Linked DNA regions of Cystobacter fuscus. The protein of the gene in region 1 interacts with the protein of each later gene in a pairwise test. Links are inferred from orthologs where the notes say so. Each region holds a gene or a part of one and is shown in the gene's direction. Other genes may lie near its edges.

Region 1 (7,573 bases):
TGACCCACCTAGCCATCCAGGAGGGGCTCGACGGCAAGGTGGTCGAGTGGATGGAGAAGGTCACCGACGCGCAGTACGGAACGCAGCCCTGAAAGGAGAACGAACCATGAGCACCCCCAAGCCCACCACCGCCGCACAGAAGGCCATCGGCGACTTCGCACCGAAGCTGGTCGAGCTGACCGACGATGTACTGTTCGGGGACGTCTGGGAGCGGCCGCAGTTGTCCAAGCGCGACCGCAGCCTGATTACCTGCGCGGCGCTCGTGGCGACCGGAAAGACGGAGCAGATGAACTTCCACTTCCCGCGCGCCCTCGAGAACGGCGTGACGCAGGAGGAGTTCGTCGAGCTCATCACCCACCTGGCCTTCTACGTCGGCTGGCCCAACGCCATGTCGGCCATCACGCGTGCCAAGGAGCTGTTGGGGAACAAGCAGCCCTGAGCTCCAATCAGTTGCACCCCATCGCTCGCTCCCATCTTGCTGGAGGCCTCAGACCTTCCTCGCCCCTGACGCCGGGGCCGCACGGGCCAGCGTGCCCGTGACGAGCGTGACCAGCATTGCCTGGAGCGTCGGCGCGAACTGGATGCGGAACGCCTCCAGAGACCGGTCCACCTCGTAGGCGGCGAGCACGCTCCTGGACGCGCGGGAGTGGGTCCAGATGGCGGTGGTGGCCAGGAGGGCATGGTTGCACACCTCCTGCGCCCGCTCGCCGAGCTCCGGCAGGCAGCGCCGCGAGCCAGTCCTTCCAGGCCTGGTCGAGCAGCTCGAGGAGCACGGCCTCGCGCGACTCGAAGTAGCACGTTGGACTTCGCGAGCCCCACGCGCCGGGCGAGCTCGTTGAGGCCCACCTCGGCCACCGGCATCTGCTCGAGCATCGCAGCCGCGGTATCGAGGATGGCACGGCGCCGGACCTCCCGCTGCTCCTCGCTGCGCGCGCGCAGGAACTCGGCCTCCGCTGGCGCGCCGCGCCGCCCTCCAGCCCTCCCCAGGGGCGCCTCGCGGGACGTTCCATGCTCCCTGCGCTGGCGCTTCGCTTTCACACTGGCAACCATGGGAGCGAATAATAAGGAACCGACGGTCTCTTATCCATCTGACCCAACAGAGTTGAATTCCAACCCAAGGCTGCGTCCGACGAACGCAGCCTGCCAATGAGAGACAAACATGCTTGAAGTCGCAGTTCTGGACGATTACGCCAATCTGGACAGGATCGCGGCAAGCGAGACAGGCATCGCTGTCATTTCAACCAATATCCAGCCCCCTGCCTCCGGCCTGGCGGTGATGATGAACTCGACTCCTGAGCTGGCCTGGGGGCTGATGATGGCAACCGTTCGCCATATCGCGGAAGAAGATCGCAACATCCGCCTAACCCTTCACGAGGAAACACGAGGTCTCGTCGGAGCGAATGAACTCGCTTCGATGAAGCGTGAGTCTTACCTGATCAACACGTCGCGCGGGCCCATCGTTGATGAAGCCGCGCTCCTCGCCGCCCTCCGAGCAGGAACAATCGCAGGGGCGGGGTTGGATGTCTTCGACGTCGAACCATTGCCTGCCGACGCTTCTTCGCAGCGGGCAAATAACGATCGCGGCCTGTCTTCATGAACTACTCGCCCATCATCCTCCATTGTCACACACTCGTCACGGAGTCTCTTTGGGGGCCCGACGGGTTGTGACGGATTCTTGGATTTTGCGACTGGCATTCGGTGTTTTGAATACGCATTGACGTTCTGGGACTTTTCGTGTTTTTCCTGGATGGCATTTTTCTTTCCGACTCACCCAGGAAGCCGTCGAGCGCGTACACCCGGAGGTCATGTAATGAAAAGAATGGGGATGTTGCTGAGCGCGGTGCTGTTCACCACCGCGTGTGGAGGCGGCGTCGCGGAGGAGGAGTCGGCGCTCACGGGGTGGGAGCAGCGGCTCGCCGCCCCCGTGTCCTTCTTCCTCCAGACGTCGAGCAATGACTGGTGGATGGAGGCCCGGATCACGGCCTCCCCCGCCCCGGCGCGGGTGGAGGTGTCGGTGAACGGGGGCTCGTGGACGGCGTTGAGCCAGGCCGCCTGGGACGCCAACGTCTGGACCGGCAGCCAGTCCTTCGCGGGGACGCAGGTGCGCCTGCGCGCCGTGAACGCCGGGGGCACGGCCACCTCGTGCTCGGCCCTCTTCCAGCCGGGGGCCACGCTGTCCCTGTGCGCCTCGGACGGCGTGTACGGGACGACCCCGGGCACCGACGCCGGCACCGATGCGGGCACCGATGCCGGTTCGGATGCGGGCTCGGACGCCGGGACCGACGCGGGCACCGATGCCGGAACCGATGCGGGGACGGACGCCGGAACGCCGCCGCCGGGCGCCGCGGGCTACCTGCACACCGAGGGGGCGAAGATCCTCTCGTCCACGGGTCAGGTGGTGCGCCTCACCAGCGTGAACTGGTTTGGCTTCGAGGGCCCCTCGCGCGTGCCCTACGGGCTGGATCGCCGCGCGCTGGGCAGCCTGCTCGATCAGGTGAAGTCGCTCGGCTACAACTCGCTGCGCCTGCCCTACAGCAACACCATGCTGCGCGACGGGGTGTCCCCGGATCCGCTCAGCATGAACAACGCGCTCAATCCGGAGCTCGCCGGGCTCACGTCCCTGCAGGTGATGGATCGCATCATCGCGGCGGCCGGGGCGCGCGGGTTGCGCATCGTGCTCGACCGGCACCGCCCGGACTCCAGCAGCCAGTCGGAGCTCTGGTACCGCTCCAACCGCGCCACCGAGGAGCAGGCGTGGATCGATGACTGGAAGATGCTCGCCCAGCGCTACAAGGGCAATCCCACCGTGGTGGGCGTGGACCTGCACAACGAGCCGCACGGCCGCGCCACCTGGGGCGATGGCAACCTCGACACCGACTGGCGGCTCGCCGCCGAGCGCGCGGGCAACGCCATCCTCGGCGTGAACCCGGATCTGCTCATCATCGTGGAGGGCATCGAGATCTATCAGAACAACTGGTACTGGTGGGGCGGCAACCTGCGCGGCGCGCGCGACTACCCGGTGCGGCTCAACGTGCCGGGGCGCGTGGTGTACTCGGCGCACGACTACCCGGAGAGCGTCTACGGCCAGCCGTGGTTCCAGAACAAGGGCTCCACCGGCTACCCGGCCAACCTGCCGGGCGTGTGGGACGCCACCTGGGGCTTCCTCGTGAAGGAGAACCGCGCCCCGGTGTGGCTCGGCGAGTTCGGCACCAAGCTGCTCATCGACTCGGATCGTCAGTGGATCCAGACGCTCACGGCCTACCTCTCGGGCAACGGAATGAGCTTCGCCTTCTGGTCGCTCAATCCCAACTCCGATGACACCGGTGGCCTGCTCCAGGACGACTGGACGACGGTGCAGCAGGCGAAGCAGACGTACATCGCCCCCGCGCTCGCGCCCCTCATCCCCTGAGCACCCCCCTCGCGGGCTCCCCGGATGCGCCGCCATGGCGCTCCGGGGCGCTCGCGTCCGGCACGGGTTGTGTCCCCCTGACGCGCGAGGCGTCACCCACCCGGCCCGCAACCGCCCTCCCCCTCCCTGAGCGAAGACCCGCACCCGACCGCTCGGGTGGGGTGCGCACGTTGTCTTGAATTCTCTAGACGACCGGTCTATTCATTTCCCATGGCGAAACCTCCCGAGAGCCGCTCGCGAACCGAGCGGCGTGGGCAGCGCGAGGACACACGCGAGCGTCTGGTGCGTGAGGGCCTGGGACTGGTGCTGGAACAGGGCTGGGCGGCGACCGGCATCGACGCGGTGTTGCGCTCGGTGGGGGTGCCCAAGGGCTCCTTCTACCACTACTTCTCCAGTAAGGACGCCTTCGGCTTCGCCCTGCTCGACAGCTACCAGGCCTTCTTCCTCAAGCGGCTCGAGCGCTGCTTCGGCGCGGCCTCGGACGCGACCTTCGCCGCCCAGCTCTCCAGCTTCCTCGAGGAGTCCACCGAGGGCATGCGCCGCTTCGACTGGCGGCGCGGCTGCCTCATCGGTGCGCTCGGACAGGAGCTGGGGGGACTGCACGAGGACTTCCGCGTGCGGCTCGACGCCTCGCTGGCCGCCTGGGAGTCAATCCTCGCCGCCGCCCTGCGCCGTGCACGGGCGCGTGGGGAGATCGAGCCCTCGCTGGACGCGGACCGGCTCGCGCGCGGCTTCTGGTCCACCTGGGAGGGCGCGGTGCTGCGCGCCCGGCTCGCGCGCTCGCCCCTCCCCCTGACCGTCGCCATCGATGACTTCCGCCACCTCATCCACCCCCGAGGAGAACCCCATGTTCAAGGCCCTGGTGCTCGAGAAGAACCCTGACTTCACCGCCCACGTCCGCGAGGTGGACGAGGACTTCCTGCCCGAGGGTGATGTCACCGTCGCCATCCGCCACTCGACGCTCAACTACAAGGATGGACTGGCCATCACGAACCGCTCGCCCGTGGTGCGCTCCTGGCCGATGGTGGCGGGCATCGACGGCGCGGGCACGGTGACCGAGAGCCGCCATCCCGCGTGGAAGGTGGGCGACCGGGTCGTACTCAACGGCTTCGGCGTGGGCGAGACGCACAAGGGTTGCCTCGCGCAGCGTGCCCGGCTCAAGGGCGAGTGGCTGGTGCGCCTGCCCGAGGCCTTCGACACCCGTCAGGCCATGGCCATCGGGACGGCGGGCTACACCGCGATGTTGTGCGTGCTCGCGCTCGAACGCCACGGCCTGAAGCCCGGTGCCGGCGAGGTGCTCGTGACGGGAGCGACGGGGGGCGTGGGCTCGGTCGCGGTCGCGCTGCTCTCGAAGCTCGGCCACCAGGTGACGGCCGCCACGGGCAAGGCCTCCGAGGGGGATTATCTCCAGGCGCTGGGCGCCAGCCGCATCATCGACCGCGCCGAGCTGTCCTCCCCCGGCAAGCCGCTGCAGAAGGAGCGCTGGGCCGCGGTGGTGGATTCCGTCGGCAGCCACACGCTCGCCAATGCCTGTGCGCAGACGCGTTATGGCGGCGCCGTGGCGGCCTGTGGGCTCGCGCAGGGGGCGGACCTGCCCGCCACGGTGATGCCCTTCATCCTGCGGGGGGTGTCGCTGCTGGGTATCGACAGCGTCATGGCGCCGCTCGCCCTGCGGCAACAGGCCTGGGAGCGCCTGGCGCGCGACCTGCGCCCGGAGACGATCCAGGCGATCGGCGCGCTCGAGGTGCCCCTGTCCGGAGTAATCGACGCGGCCCGGCGCCTGATGGACGGTCAGGTGCGCGGGCGCATCGTCGTGTCGACCGAGGGCTGAGCGGGGCGTCAGAGGCCCGCGCGCAGGCGGTTCCAGTCGAAGTTCTCGGCGGGATCGCTCTTGCGGCCCTTGGGCACGGCCACGTCCTTGTGCCCGAGGATGTTGTTGGCGGGCACCTTGTACTCCTGCTTGAGGTAGCCCACGAGCTGGGTGAGGGACTTGTACTGGGCGTCGGTGAAGGGCGTCTTGCCCGAGCCGTCGTTGACGATCTCGATACCGATGGAGCGGCCGTTCACGTCGGTGGGCACCCCGTGCAGCTCGCCCTTGCCCGCGTGCCAGGCGCGCTTCTCGTCGCCCACCAGTTGGTAGATCTTCCCGTCGCGGTCGAGCATGTAGTGGGCGGACACCTGGCTCTGGGGATTGCGCATCCAGGCGAGGTCCCCCGCCCCGTTGTTGGAGCCCGTGTGATGCAGGACGATGGTGTCGATGTCCGCCCCGCCGCGCGAGTTGGAGTTGGGCGAGGGCGCGTTGACGACGGGCGGCTTGGTGAAGGTGCCGGGCTTGGGGGGCTTGGAGTCCGAGCCGAGCGCCTTCTTGAGCGCCGCGTGGGTCAGGTCCCCGTAGTAGCCGGTGGTGGGCAGCTTGTGGTCCGCCTGGAACTTCGTCACCGCGGCCTTCGTCTTCTCGCCGAAGATGCCGGGGCCGGTGGCCACCTGGGCCTTCGTCATGTAGCCGAGCTTCACCAGCGCGTCCTGCAACTGCTTCACCTGGGGGCCCCGGTTGCCGAGCTCCAGGCCGGCGGGCGGCGCGGTCACGGTCGTGGCGGCGGCCGTACGGGCGGTGGCGGCGGTGGAGAGGGCGTTGCGGATTTGCATGGGCGTCTCGGGAAATGAGGATTCTCGATTATCGCGAGACGATGGCGACAGTTGCTCCCCCGCCCCTCGCCCATCCCCATTCGAGCCGGAAGCCGCCCCCGCGCTCCCGCGTTCCGAGAGAGCCGGTGGCCGAACCCTCGGGAGTCGCTCGGCCACCAGAGCCTCACTGCATCGACAATGCCCAGCTATAGTTTCCGTTCGAACCCAGAGAGGTCAGCGTCGCCTTGCAGGTAGCGGACGTGCTGCCCCGGGAGGTGCCCGAGCCGCTCGGCGTCCAGTACCCGGAGGTGCCCAGGATCGGGTTGGGCGGGGTGTAGATGGTGCTCAGGTTGAAGCGGCAGACCTTGTTGCCGTTCGTGTACTCGAAGACGAGGGCGGTCGAGGTGCCGCAGTCCGTCTGGTGCGTCACCGAGATCCCGTTGGCCGCGACCGGGCCGAGGCTCGGGATGATCGTCCCGCACGTGTTCTGATATGTATTGGTAATCGCGCCGGTGGTGATCTTGTTCTGAACCGTGAACGTCAGGGTAGCCGCCTGAGCGGAGCCCATACCCAGTGCGGCCACCGAAATCGCGGCGAACAGCGTGCTGCTCTTCATGAACAACCCCCAAAGGAGGGAAACCAGTTTCCCCGGGGGGGATTAAGCGCAGCGGCTGCGTTCTGTCCAGAATGTGACAGTGAGCGACCCTACCGCCGGGAGGCCTTCACCTCGCGGCGCCGCGCGTGGAGGATCCACTCGGTGTAGCCGTTGGGCTGCTCGCGGCCCTTGAAGATGAGCTCCCTCGCGGCCTGGAAGGCCACCCCATCGAACCCCGGCCCCAGGGGCCGGTAGCCCGGGTCCCCCGCGTTCTGCCGGTCCACCACCGCCGCCATCCGCTTGAGCCCCTCCAGCACCTGGGCCTCCGTCACCACGCCGTGCCGCAGCCAGTTGGCCACGTGCTGGCTGGAGATGCGCAGCGTGGCGCGGTCCTCCATCAGCCCCACGTCGTGGATGTCCGGCACCTTGGAGCAGCCCACCCCCTGATCGATCCAGCGCACCACGTAGCCCAGAATCCCCTGGAGGTTGTTGTCCAGCTCCTGGCGCACCTCCTCGGGCGTCCACTTCGCCTCGGGGGCCAGGGGGAGCGTGAGCAGCGCGGACAGGGACGTGGGCGCGCGCTGGCGCAGGGCCTCCTGTCGGGTGGCCACGTCCACCTCGTGGTAGTGCAGCGCGTGCAGGGTGGCCGCCGTGGGCGACGGCACCCAGGCGGTGTTGGCGCCCGCCTGGGGGTGGCCCACCTTCTGCGCCAGCATGTCGGCCATCTTGTCCGGCGCGGCCCACATGCCCTTGCCGATCTGCGCGCGGCCCTTGAGCCCACACGCCAGCCCCACGTCCACGTTGCGATCCTCGTAGGCCTTGATCCACATCGTGGACTTGATGTCGTTCTTGCGCACCATGGGTCCCGCCTCCATGGAGGTGTGGATCTCATCGCCCGTGCGATCCAGGAAGCCGGTGTTGATGAACACCACCCGGTCGCGCGC
Region 2 (7,708 bases), 4.8 Mb from region 1 along the record:
CCAGGCCCCCGTAGTGCCGCACCGTGACGGCGCGCTCGAAGCGGCTGAAGATGCGCGGCAAGTCCTCGGGGACGATGCCCACGCCCTCGTCGCGCACGATGAACCGGGCGTGCACGCCGTCCGACTCCAGCCGCAGGGTGATGGGCTTGCCCGCGCCGTAGCGGGCCGCGTTGGTGAGCAGGTTGACGATGACCTGCTCCAGGCGGAGCGCGTCCCAGCAACCCACCACGGGCGCGGGCGCATGGAGCGTCACGTCGCAGCCCGCGCGGGTGAACACGTCGCGCAGCCGCTCCACCACCTCCTGGACCAGCCGGGTGAGATCCATCTCGGCGCGATCCAGGGACACGCGGCCGGTGACGATGCGGCCCACGTCGAGCAGCAACGTGATGAGCTGCGAGAGCCGCCGCGCCTGACGTTGGGCCTCGTCCAGCTTCGCGCGCATCCGCTCGCCGGCCTCCGCGGGCAGGTGACGCTCCAGGGAGGACAACTGGAGCCGCAGCACGGTGAGCGGTGTCTTGAGCTCATGGCTCGCGATGGAGAGGAACTCGTCGCGCAGCCGGATGGCGTCCTGGGCATCGCGGTACAGCCGCGCATTGTCCAGACACAGGGCGGCCCGGCGCGCCAGCTCCTCGGCCAGCGTCAGGTCCGCGCTCGAGTAGTGACGGCCGCTCTCCCCCTGCGCCAGCATGAGCGTGCCGAGGGTCCGGCCACGTGCCACCAGGGGCACGCAGATGTAGGAGCACAGATGGAGCGCGCTCAGCGGCGCCTCGGCCTCGGGAGTGCGCGCCATCTGGGCGACCTGGCCCTCGGAGAACTCGGGGATCCACTCCGACTCGCCCGTGCGCAGCACCTTGCCGACACCATGGTCGGCGGACAACCCGACGGGCTGGAGCCGGAGCACCTGGAGCGCCACCCGGGCCCGTTCCGGATCCCGGTGCAGTCCCGCGAGCTGCTCCACCCGGCCCTCCTCGGTGAGCACGTGCACCGCGCAGCAGTCGGCGAAGCGGGGCACCACCAGCTCCATCAAGCGCTCCATCGTGGAAACGGAGTCGAGCGAGCTGCCCAGGAGCGTGCTGGCCTCGTACAGGAAGTGCTGCCGCTCGGCGAGCGCCTCCACCTCGCGCCGCGCGCGCACGTGGTCCGTCACGTCGTAGGAGAAGAAGGCCACCCCATCCACGTGGCCCGCGGTGTCGCGCAGCGGCTCGTAGGAGAAGTTGAAGAAGCGCTCCTCGCGGGGCGCCCCCGTGCGCGGATCCTCCGCCACCCGGTACTCGCGCGCGACGAAGCTCTCCCCCCACAGGTAGACGCGGTCGAGCACGTCGAGCATGCCCTGGCGCATGTGGTGGGGCAGGGCATCGCGCATCTTCTGGCCCACGAGGCCGCTGTCACCCTGGTGGGCCTGGTGCAGGGGGTTGTCCAGCTCGATGACGTGCTCGGGGCCGCGCATGAGGCAGACCGCCAGGGGGGCCTGCATCACCACGGCTTGCAGACGGGTGCGTTGGAACTCGGCCTCGGAGCGCGCGGCCTGCTCCTTGTCGAAGAGCCGGGCGCGCTCGAGCGCGAGTGCTCCCTGGTGGGCGAGCGACAGCAGGAAGTCACGGTCCGCCGAGTCGAAGACGTGCAGGGGCGCGAAGGTGAGGGACAGCACCGCCATGGGCGAGCCCTTGGCGAGCATGGGCAGACAGGCCAGGGCGCCGGACCACTCGGGCCGTCCCGAGCGGAAGACCCGGGTGATGGGCAGGTTCGACTCCATGGGCACCTGGGACAACCGGTAGCCGGGCCCCCCGGACACGCTCTCGCGGCTGAGCACCCGGAGCGAACGGCCATCCATCTCGGGCAGTGCCACGGACAGCCGCCGGGCGTCCATCGCCTCCAGGGCGCCGCGCGCGATGACCTCCACGACCTCGGCGGCGGAGGCCACCGAGCACAACTTCGTCGTCATCTCCTGCAGCAGGGCGAGCCGCCCGACGCTCTTCTCCCTGGCCACTTCCGCTTCCCGGCGTGCCGTCACGTCGCGCAGGAAGATGATCAGCCGGGCGCCATGCGGGACGGCGCACGCCTCGTACGAACTCTCGCCGATGGGGGCGAGCCACTCCGCGTTGGTGGTCACCCCCTCCGCCCGGGCGCGCAGGTAGGCCGTGCCGAACGAGGTGTCGAGCAACGTGGGGAAGAGCGACCAGAGCACCTGGCCGAGCAACTCCTCGCGCGGGTGACCAAGCAACCGCACCGCCACCGGGTTGAGCGCCACGATGCGCCACTGCTCGTCGAGCACGAACGCCCCATCGGGAAACAACTGGAGCGGGATGTCGAAGGGCAGTTCCTCCTCGAGTTCCATCCGATCGCGCGACGGTGCCTGTCCGAGGGCGTCCTCGGGGGAGGAGGGGGCTTCACTCATGCGCGAAAGTTATGCACCGTCCGCGCCAGGGAGGATCAACCCGGCCGGTGTCCGGTTGGCGATGAAGTCCTGGAGGTCTCCGGGGAGCGGGGACTCGAACGTGACGCGCTGGCCGGTGGCCGGGTGGGGGAAGGACAGGCGCGCGGCGTGAAGGGCGTGGCGGGGCAGGCGCAAGCGCACCCACGCCTCGGGCTCGAGGCAGCGCTTGCTGAACCGATCGAAGTAGCCGGGGTCCGGCCCGTACATCTTGTCGCCCACGATCGGAAAGCCCGCCTCGCGCAAGTGGACGCGGATCTGGTGCTGGCGTCCGGTTTCGGGGTGGCAGCGCAGCAGGGCGAAGGGCTCGCCCTCGAGGGTGAAGCGACGGAGCACCTCGAAGCGCGTATGGCTTTCCTTGCCCAGGATGGGGTCGATGCGTACCGCGATGCGGATGAGGTCGGTGCCCTCGGCGATGGGGGCATCCACGCGGAAGGAGTCCTCGGGGGGATGGCCCTCGCAGATGGCGAGGTACTCCTTGTGCACCTCGCGCGAGATGAAGAGCCGACCCAGCACGCGGCACGCCTCGGTGGTGCGTCCGCAGACGACCAGGCCACTCGTCTCGCGATCCAGGCGGTGCGCGGGCTCGGCGGAGGCATGGCCCAGACGCTCGCGCAGCAGGGAGACGAGCGTGCCCTTGTGGTAGCGGGCGGTGGGGTGCAGCGGCAGTCCGGCGGGCTTGTCGAGCACGAGCAGCCAGTCGTCCTCGAAGACGACGGGCAGCTCGGTGGGCGTGTCGGGCTCGGCGCTCGCGGGCCGGCGGATGCGGAAGGAGAGGCCCGGGTAGACGGGCGTGGAGGGCTTGAGCCGGCGCTCCTCGCAGAGCACCCCGCGCTGGATGACGCCGAGCAGCCGCTCGCGTGGCAGCCGGCGGAGCTTCTGGGCGAGGTAGCGCTCGAGCCTCCAGCCGGCGTAGTTCGGCTCGACGACGAAGGAGATGTCGACGAAGCCCTCGGGGGTCTCACTCATGAGGCCCCTGGCATAACACGGTGCGCGGGGCGGCTAGACCGCCGCGCGGCGAGGCGGAGCGACGGCGCCGAGCGTCTCCTCGTAGAGCTGGGCGATGCGATCGCCGGAGCGGCCGTCCCAGCGGTCGGGCACCCTGCCCTTCTTCTCGTGCCCGTCGAGGATGCGGTCGGCGGCCTGCTGGATGTGGGCGGGGCTCGTGCCCACGACGAGGTTGGTGCCCACGTCCACGGTGATGGGCCGCTCGGTGTTCTCGCGCACGGTGAGACAGGGGATGCCGAGCACGGTGGTCTCCTCCTGGAGGCCGCCCGAGTCGGTGAAGACGAGCCGGGCCTGGGAGGTGAGCGCGAGGAACTCCAGGTAGCCGAGCGGATCCACGAGGCGCAGACCCGGGGTGCGATCCAGCGTGGGCCCGAGGCCCAGGTCCGCGATGCGCTTGCGGGTGCGCGGGTGGACGGGGAAGACGACGGGCAGGCGGCTGGCCACGTGACCGAGCGCGGAGAGCAACCCGCGCAGCGTGCCTTCGTCATCCACGTTGGAGGCACGGTGCAGGGTGCACACCGCGTAGCCGCGCGGGGTGAAGCCCATGTCCTTGAGCGTGGGCAGACGCAGGGCCTGCTCGCGCGCCGACAGGAGCGAGTCGATCATCACGTTGCCCACCATGCGGATGCGCTCGGGCTCGATGCCCTCCCGCAGCAGGTTGGCATCCGCGTCGGCCGAGGGCGTGAGCAGCAGGTCCGAGATGCGGTCCACCAGCAACCGGTTGATCTCCTCGGGCATGGTGAGGTCGCCGCTGCGCAGCCCCGCCTCCACGTGGGCGAGCTTGATGCCCATCTTCGCCGCCACGAGCGCCCCGGCCAGGGTGCTGTTGACGTCGCCCACGACGGACACGAGATCGGGCTTTTCCTGGGTGAAGACCTTCTCCAGCTCGAGCATCACCCGGGCGGTCTGCTCGGTGTGGCTGCCCGAGCCGATGCCCAGGTGGACATCGGGGGCGGGCATGCCCAGGTCGGTGAAGAAGACATCGCTCATCTTCACGTCGTAGTGCTGCCCGGTGTGGACGAGGGTCTGGGCGAGCGCGCCGCGCTCGCGGATGGCCCGGTGGATGGGCGCGACCTTCATGAAGTTGGGACGCGCCCCGACGATATGGAGAACCTTCTTCATGGGGAGCGAAGCTAGGCACCCGCCCCGCATCGGCCAGGGGGCCCCTGGCCCCGGGGGTCTCGCAGCGTCCTGAATCTGATAGACAGCGCCGCCATGTCCGCCCCCCGTCCCGTCGCCGTCATCCCCGCGCGCTACGCGAGCACGCGCTTTCCTGGCAAACCCCTGGCGCCCATCGCCGGCCGGCCGATGATCGAACACGTGTGGCGCCGCTGCCAGGAGGCCCGAGTCTTCGGCGAGGTGCTGGTGGCCACCGACGATGTGCGCATCCGGGAGGCGGTGGAGGGCTTTGGGGGCACGGCGGTGATGACCTCGCCCGAGTGCGCCACGGGAACGGACCGGGTGGCAGAGGTGGCCCGGGCGCGTGCGGACGTGGACGTGTGGGTGAATGTGCAGGGAGACGAGCCGCTGGTGGACCCGGACACCCTGAGGGTGCTCGCGGGCCTCTTCGCCGACCCGGCGGTGGAGATGGGCACGCTGGTGCGGCCCCTGGAGGCGGCCGAGCACACCAGCCCCCACGTGGTGAAGGCGGTGCTGGCGCTCAACGGGGACGCGCTGTACTTCAGCCGCGCCCTGCTGCCCTTCGTGCGCGAGCCGGGTGAGGCCGGCGCGGTGCGGCACTGGGCGCACCTGGGCCTGTATGGCTACCGGCGCGCGACGCTGCTGCGCCTGGCCGGGCTGAGCCCCACCCCCCTGGAGGGGGCGGAAAAATTGGAGCAGCTACGAGCCCTGGAGCATGGGGTGCGCATCCGCTGTGGCCAGGTGGCGGGACACACGGTGGCGGTGGACGTCCCCGGGGACGTGGCGCGGGTGGAGGCGGTGTTGCGCGGCGGCTGAAGCGGCCTGGCGGGCGGGCGGACGGACGTGGGACGAGAGAGTACGGGCCGGACGCCCTGTCGCGAGGTAGGCTGCGCATGTGTCCGACGCCAAGAACAAACCTGACGCCCCCAAGAAGCCCCGGTTCTCCCGGGCGACATTCAGCCGCCTGATGGGGCTGGCGCGCCCCCAGGCGCGCCGGATCATCGCCGGCACCTTCTTCCTCGTGCTCGCGAGCGCACTGGGACTGGTGTACCCGAAGATCATCGGGGACATCATCGACCAGAGCCTCAAGTCGGGGAACCGGGAGCATATCGACCGGGTGGCGCTGGCCATGGTGGTCGTCTTCCTCTTCCAGGGCGTGGCGATGGCGCTGCGCTTCTACCTCTTCACCACCGCGGGCGAGCGCGTGGTGACGCAGCTGCGGCAGAACCTGTTCGCGAGCCTCATGTCCCAGGAGGTGGGCTTCTTCGACGAGCGCAAGACGGGAGAACTCACCAACCGGCTGTCCTCGGACACCACGGTGCTGCAGAACGCGGTGAGTGTGAACATCTCCATGGCGCTGCGCAACGCGGCCCAGGCGTTCGGCGGCATCGGGCTGCTCTTCTACACCTCGCCGGTGCTCACCGCGCTGATGCTGGCCATCGTGCCCGCGGTGGCGGTGGGGGCGGTGTCGTATGGGCGCAAGGTGCGCGGCCTCTCCAAGGAGTCGCAGGACGCGCTGGCGGTGGCCAACGAGGTGGCCGAGGAGAGCCTGTCGGGCATCCGCACCGTGCGCTCCTTCGCCGCCGAGCGCCACGAGGTGGAGCGCTACCAGACCGCCACCGAGCACGCCTACGACGTCGCGCGCCGCCGGGCGAAGCAGTCCTCGTTCTTCCTGGCGGGGGCCTCGTCCGCGGGCTACCTCGCCTCGGCGGTGGTGCTCTGGTACGGCGGGCGGATGGTGCTCGACGGGAGGATGACGGTGGGCAACCTCACCTCCTTCCTCATCTACTCGCTCATGGTGGCCTTCGCGCTGGGAGCGCTCGCGGACCTGTGGGCGGACTTCATGCGCGCCGCGGGCGCCGCCGAGCGCGTCTTCGAGCTCATCGACCGCGAGCCCGCCATTCCCTCCTCGGGGGGCGAGCGCCTGGCGGCCGTGCAGGGCCGGGTCGAGTTCCAGGACGTGCGCTTCGCCTACCCCACGCGGCGGGACGTGCCGGTGCTCAAGGGCATCCACCTGGCGCTCGCGCCCGGCGAGGTGGTGGCCATCGTCGGCCCCTCGGGCGCGGGCAAGTCCACGCTCGCCGCGCTGCTCGCGCGCATGTATGACCCGCAGGAGGGCCGGGTGCTGCTCGACGGGCGGGAGCTGAGCGGCCTGGACACCGAGTGGCTGCGCCAGCAGGTGGGCACGGTGGCGCAGGAGCCCATGCTGTTCGCCACCTCCATCGCGGACAACATCCGCTATGGCCGCAAGGACGCCACGGACGCCGAGGTGGAAGCCGCCGCGCGCACCGCCAACGCCCACGAGTTCATCTCCCGCTTCCCGGAGAGCTACCAGACGATGGTGGGCGAGCGTGGCGTGCAGCTGTCCGGCGGGCAGAAGCAGCGCATCGCCATCGCCCGTGCGGTGCTCAAGGATCCACGCCTGCTGGTGCTCGACGAGGCCACCAGCGCCCTGGACGCCGAGAGCGAGCACCTGGTGAAGGAGGCCCTCGAGCGGCTGATGCGTGGGCGCACCACGCTCATCATCGCCCACCGCCTGTCCACGGTGATGGGGGCCGACCGCGTGGTGGTGATGGAGGCGGGCCAGGTGGTGCAGAGCGGCGACCACTCCACCCTCATGGGCCAGGAGGGCCTCTACCGCCGGCTGGTGGAGCGCCAGTTCGTCGCCGCCTGAGCCGCTCCCGCCCTTCCGTCTGCCCAGGGTACGGCCTCGCCCCACACCTCCCGACCAGTGGCGCGGAGAGGAAGGGGTGGTTAGAAAAGGCAGCGCAGACGAAAGGAGGTGATGCCTTGACTGAGAGCAAGAGTCAGGCGTCCACCTCCGTCGGTACGGCGCGCTGATGAGGCCACCGTCCGGCGGGAGTTGACGCCGAAGGTAGATTGGCCCGCCCGGGCCCACGCACCCCACCATTCGACGGGGCCGTGGACCGGGCGGGCCTTTTTTGTCTTCCCCCCGGGAATGCGAGCGGGCGGACCCTGTTGAGCCCACCGAGGGGGGAAGGCTCGTTTGATTCGCTGGAGGCCCGACCTTGTCCATCACACCCTGCCCGAGTCCGCTCCCTTGCGCCCTGCGAGACGAGTCGGTGGTGGAGGTTCAACGCAACCTGTTCTGCGCCAACTATGACGCCT

What was found.
Region 2: the proteins of CYFUS_RS26655 (region 1) and kdsB interact in binary tests that used the Escherichia coli proteins (3 or more experiments, as listed by UniProt). The link is inferred for Cystobacter fuscus from one-to-one orthologs.

The regions. Positions count from the first base shown.
Region 1 is NZ_CP022098.1:6,531,537-6,539,109, forward strand. Bases 2,736-5,455 are described here. They hold CYFUS_RS26655 (TetR/AcrR family transcriptional regulator), read left to right. Parts: upstream 2,736-3,619; coding sequence 3,620-4,291; downstream 4,292-5,455. Other genes in these bases: CYFUS_RS26650 (glycoside hydrolase family 5 protein), read left to right, coding at 2,736-3,409; CYFUS_RS26660 (MDR family oxidoreductase), read left to right, coding at 4,257-5,240; CYFUS_RS26665 (N-acetylmuramoyl-L-alanine amidase), read right to left, coding at 5,249-5,455. Outside these bases: CYFUS_RS26630 (cupin domain-containing protein), read left to right, coding at 1-92; CYFUS_RS26635 (carboxymuconolactone decarboxylase family protein), read left to right, coding at 107-439; CYFUS_RS54030 (hypothetical protein), read right to left, coding at 488-1,147; CYFUS_RS26645 (NAD(P)-dependent oxidoreductase), read left to right, coding at 1,160-1,597; more of CYFUS_RS26650, read left to right, coding at 1,811-2,735; more of CYFUS_RS26665, read right to left, coding at 5,456-6,055; CYFUS_RS26670 (hypothetical protein), read right to left, coding at 6,219-6,650; CYFUS_RS26675 (malate synthase G), read right to left, coding at 6,740-7,573. UniProt on the Escherichia coli protein: Involved in response to both electrophiles and reactive chlorine species (RCS). Represses the transcription of the nemRA-gloA operon by binding to the NemR box.
Region 2 is NZ_CP022098.1:1,741,071-1,748,778, reverse strand. What follows is about bases 3,670-6,524. They hold kdsB (3-deoxy-manno-octulosonate cytidylyltransferase), read left to right. Parts: upstream 3,670-4,654; coding sequence 4,655-5,395; downstream 5,396-6,524. Other genes in these bases: CYFUS_RS07305 (ABC transporter ATP-binding protein), read left to right, coding at 5,547-6,524; wecB (non-hydrolyzing UDP-N-acetylglucosamine 2-epimerase), read right to left, coding at 3,670-4,561. In the rest of the region: CYFUS_RS07325 (ATP-binding protein), read right to left, coding at 1-2,395; CYFUS_RS07320 (RluA family pseudouridine synthase), read right to left, coding at 2,405-3,400; more of wecB, read right to left, coding at 3,434-3,669; more of CYFUS_RS07305, read left to right, coding at 6,525-7,253; CYFUS_RS07300 (hypothetical protein), read left to right, coding at 7,609-7,708. UniProt on the Escherichia coli protein: Activates KDO (a required 8-carbon sugar) for incorporation into bacterial lipopolysaccharide in Gram-negative bacteria.